DNA from 2 places in the Paenibacillus sp. 01T422 genome. Region 2 is predicted to be linked to the other one. Evidence: a T-box and tRNA genes for the amino acid it is inferred to sense, from the RefSeq annotation. Region 2 holds a T-box; the other holds one or more tRNA genes.
What was found. The T-box of region 2 lies ahead of leuS (leucine--tRNA ligase). A T-box ahead of a tRNA ligase gene usually reads a tRNA of that ligase, here a tRNA-Leu.
Positions count from the first base shown of each region.

Region 1: it encodes a tRNA-Leu, which carries the amino acid that the T-box ahead of leuS (leucine--tRNA ligase) is inferred to sense. The anticodon was not compared.

Region 1 covers NZ_JBFTQB010000002.1:8,873-11,352, forward strand. Annotated here, with positions in the region: gene corA (magnesium/cobalt transporter CorA) at 64-993, opposite strand; tRNA gene AC1DUA_RS00250 (tRNA-Glu) at 1,149-1,220, shown strand; tRNA gene AC1DUA_RS00255 (tRNA-Leu) at 1,238-1,319, shown strand; gene AC1DUA_RS00260 (glycerophosphodiester phosphodiesterase family protein) at 1,683-2,480, shown strand, end outside.
Region 2 covers NZ_JBFTQB010000056.1:5,795-8,274, reverse strand. Annotated here, with positions in the region: gene AC1DUA_RS05260 (CvfB family protein) at 1-305, shown strand, start outside; gene AC1DUA_RS05255 (class I SAM-dependent DNA methyltransferase) at 307-1,068, shown strand; T-box leader at 1,138-1,375, shown strand; gene leuS (leucine--tRNA ligase) at 1,439-2,480, shown strand, end outside.

The DNA of each region.
Region 1 (2,480 bases), on a different contig from region 2:
TAAGGAGCCTGGGAGGCATACTTAGTCAGATTGTCAAAGATTGACTTCCGTTATTCATAATCATTAGAACCAATGTTTGCGTTTGAAAAAGTACCACATTAATAAGCCGATGCCAACCATCAGAATCCAGACATATAGGTAGCCATAGCTCCAGTCCAGCTCGGGAATGATTTTGAAATTCATGCCGTAGACACCGACAATGAAGGTTAGCGGCAGAAAAATCGTGCTGAAAATCGTCAAGGTTTTCATAATTTCGTTCATGCGATCGGATTTCATACTCATCTGAAGTTCAAGAAGCCCCGTCAGCGATTCACGAAAAATGTCTAACGAATCTACGACGCGCGAGATATGGTCCATGATATCCATGAAGTAGACATCATCTTCTTCACGCGTGTAGGGGAAGGAGTGATGCGCAATAGATGCCAGGGTAATTCGTTCATCGACTATGACGCGGCGCAGCTGGTGCATGATCCTTTTCAACTGGAAAATATCCTGTGCGATACGAATCGATGGATTTAGATATACGGACTGTTCCATACTGTCCAGGCGATCGTCCAGATGTTCCACGATGACGGTATAATCGTCCACACAGCGATCGAGGATGGCATGCAAAATTGCGCCAGGATGGCTGATTCGCTCAGGCACTTCTTGGCATGTGAGGTAGAGCTGGTCAATGAAAGGGAGCTTGTCTTTGTACACGGTAATAACAAAATTAGAGCCGATCACAATCGCAATTTCCTGGGGCTCCAGCCCCTCGGATACAGCGAAGAAGGTCAGGAAGATGTGATTCTTGTACGTATCCATCTTCGGTCGTTGATTTAGCTTGATGGCGTCCTCAACGAGGAGCGGGTGGCACTTGAATACATCGCCAAGGACATGTTTGACTTCATCTGGCGAGGGGTTCTCCATTCGCACCCAAACGGCTTCACTTGAAGTCGGGACGCGAACCTCTTCCTCGTGGACGGTTGCATGTGTAGATTCATATATGAGCATGGATGACAAACCAAACACCTCGGTTGGGTTAAATTGGTTTCAGCATACCATATTTGCCCGGATGTGATCCAGATTTTGCACTTGTCAATTGAGATTTGATCCTTTATAATAACAATTGTCGTCAAAATGGGCTGCACAAGCTTCATGACTTTCGTGGCCCGTTGGTCAAGTGGTTAAGACACCTCCCTTTCACGGAGGTAACAGGGGTTCGAGTCCCCTACGGGTCAGTTTATTATCCTCTTATGCGGTCGTGGTGGAACGGCAGACACACCATCTTGAGGGGGTGGCGCTCACAAGGCGTGGGGGTTCAAATCCCCCCGACCGCATCCCTAGTTTTTCTTTGAAACCCTTACTTCGGTAAGGGTTTTTTCTTTTAATAACTAAGTAAATGTAATATAAGCATGGTATGAGGATACTTTACAATTTCTTATTCCATAGATAATACATTAGAAACAATCGGTCGCTAGTATTATTTATAGGACAACCGAATAGGCAGGGGTAGGAGACCAGGAGAAAACCCTTCAAGGCAGCAAATGATTGGCTAGTGAAAACTAGCTGTATCGTTTGTATGCGTGAAGGGTTTTTTGTGCGCTCCAAAACGCAGGGAAGGAGTTAACCGTAGGAATTCATGTTTGATTTTGTAAGGGATTTATACCATTTATCCATATGCATTAGAAAGGATTGATCCTATGAAACCATATAAAAAGGTTTTGAGTCCTCTATTAATTGCTACGTTACTTACTAGTTTTGCACCGTTTGGACTTCTGCCTGAGCAGCAGGCTCATGCCGCAGAAGACGTTAGGAATTCATTAAATGTGAGTAAGACGGTTAATGCCCCAGTAATTGACGGGAAATTAGATGAATCACTATGGTCAATTAATCAAAGCTTAACGAAACAAATAGGCAACGGTACGTTCAAGGATAGTAAATTCGGCATGCTTTGGGACAACAAGTATCTATACATAGGGGTCAAGGCAGATGATGATAATCTGACTGCTGGAGGATCAGGGAATTGGTTCGATCAGGATAACATCAATTTTTTCCTAGATCCAACAATTCACCAATCTACCCCGTATGCAGCAAATGATATGCAGCTCGGATTCGTGTACCAGGCGGATTCCACATCACCAGAGTTTCATTTTGGTGCAGCAACAAACGGACAAAGTAGCAAGGATTCAAATAAGATTTTGAGAGCCATTCAGAAGACGTCAACAGGCTGGTCCCTAGAAACAGCAATTCCATGGGATATGTTGAATATGGACCCTGTGCTTACGAAGAAGCTAGGCTTGGAAATTGGGGTAACGGACCGCTTTGGGACAGACGCGTCACAGCAAAGAAACAGCTACTGGAGCGCGTATCAGTCAAGTACGTTCTGGAACGATACCTCCGGTTTCGGTGTGATTAACTTAGTTGATAGCAATCCGATTACAGCTTCGGTGAATCCCGTGCTGTTAGAGGAAAATTTTGACGCAACTCCGAATGGCACA
Region 2 (2,480 bases):
TGGGCGAACTTGTTGAAGTGCGAGTCGCCTTCGTTCGCGAAGAGGATGGTCGCGTGAACCTGTCCATGAGACAACCGAAGGAAAAAGGCATGGATGAAGATGCTGAGAAAATTCTTAGTGTGTTAAAGTCGCGACCTGGAAATGCCATGCCATTTTCAGATAAAACGTCTGCCGATATCATTAAGGAGCGGTTTGCCCTAAGCAAAGCGGCATTTAAGCGTGCACTAGGCAAGCTGATGAAAGACGGGCTCATCTATCAGGAGGACGATTGGACCTATCTGAAACAAGAGGAGAATCCTAGTTAAAATGAGCTATGAGAAATTTGCCTATACGTACGACCGTCTAATGAACAGTATGCCTTACGAGGATTGGTTTCGTTTCGTCAAAGAAAGCTTTGAGCGGTTTGGCGTGAAGCCGGTTTCGATCGTGGATCTCGGCTGCGGTACTGGCAATTTGACGATTCCGCTGGCGCTAGAAGGTTATCAGATGACAGGAATAGACTTGTCGGAGGATATGCTGGCTGTAGCTGAACAGAAAGCAGGAGAGCAGCCTCAGCTTGCGCGCAGCGGAGCTGTTCGCTTATTTCAGCAGGATTTGCGAGAGTGGGAGATTGGTGAACCGGTTGATGCCGCTCTATCATTCTGTGATAGTCTGAACTATCTGCTAGAGGAAGAGGACATCGTAGATGCTTTTCGTCAAACCTATGAAGGCCTTAAGCCAGGCGGATTATTCCTGTTCGATGTGCATACGCCTGAGCAGCTGTTTGCCTATGCGGAGTCTCAGCCCTTTTTCTTGAACGAAGATGATGTAGCCTACATTTGGACAAGCGAGTTGGATGAGGAAAGAGTTCAAATTCAGCACGAATTGACCATCTTTGTCAAAGAGGAAGGCGGCAAGGAACTGTTCCGACGGATTGATGAAACGCATGAGCAGCGTGCGTATGAGCTAGATTGGCTAGAACAAATGCTGCGAGCGGCAGGGTTTCGTGAAGTACACAAGGCTGCTGACTTTACGTGGGAACAGCCTACGAAGCTGACAGAGCGGGCTTTCTTTATTGCAAGGAAATAAAAGCATAAGGAGCCCCGCCGCTTGACAGTACGGCATTATTTTACATATAATCAAAGCTAATCAGATGATCACAAAGCTTGGAAGAGGATTAGTAACTTGCACAGCATCTCGCAGAGAGCCGGTTAAAGGGTGGAAGCCGGTAGATGTCCGTCATGTGAACTCGCCTTGGAGCTAGATGGTGAATCGCCATGCACGTTGGCGCTAGCCGGATCGTTTCACCCGCGTTAAGGGGCAGAGTGAACACAGGCAAAGTATGCCTCGTGTTAACTAGGGTGGTACCACGGGAATCTAACCTCTCGTCCCTAGCGATATCCGCTAGCGATGAGGGGTTTTTTGGCGCTTATAGCCGTACACAGGGAGGAAATTTCACATGACACAGGAAACGAAAGAAACAAAGGAATTACAAGGCTAYAATCCACAAGCGATTGAGCCCAAATGGCAAGGTTATTGGGATGCCAAGAAAACATTCAAAGTGCTGGAAAACTCGGATAAACCGAAATTTTATGCGCTGGATATGTTTCCGTACCCTTCAGGAGCCGGTCTGCATGTAGGACATCCGGAAGGTTATACGGCAACGGACATCGTGTCCCGTTTTAAACGGATGAGAGGCTATAACGTTCTTCACCCAATGGGCTGGGACGCGTTCGGACTTCCGGCTGAGCAATACGCGTTGGATACAGGGAATGATCCGCGTGACTTTACGAAGAAAAATATCGATACTTTCCGTCGTCAAATCAAATCGCTCGGGTTCTCCTACGATTGGGATCGTGAGATCTCCACGACAGATCCGGAGTATTACAAATGGACACAATGGATCTTCATCCAGTTGTACAACAAAGGGCTTGCTTATGTAGATGAAGTACCTGTGAACTGGTGTCCAGCACTAGGAACAGTGCTTGCCAATGAAGAGGTCATCGACGGTCTGAGTGAACGTGGTAACCACCCGGTTATTCGTAAACCGATGCGTCAGTGGATTTTGAGAATTACGGAATATGCTGAGCGCTTGCTTGAGGATCTGGAGGAGCTTGACTGGTCGGAGAGCATTAAGGATATGCAGCGCAACTGGATCGGTAAATCGACTGGGGCTGAAGTTCAATTTGCTATCGAAGGGCATGAAGAGAAGAGCCTGACCGTATTTACAACACGCCCAGACACTTTGTTCGGAGCGACTTATTGCGTACTTGCCCCTGAGCACGAGCTTGTCGAGCAAATTACGACGGATGGGCAATCTGCTGCTGTGAAGGAATATCAAGAAAAAGCTTCCCGCAAAAGCGATCTGGAGCGCACGGATTTGGCTAAGGACAAAACAGGCGTATTCACCGGTGCTTATGCGATTAATCCTGTAAATGGCGGGAAAGTGCCGATCTGGATCGCTGATTATGTACTTGGCGGTTACGGTACGGGAGCGATCA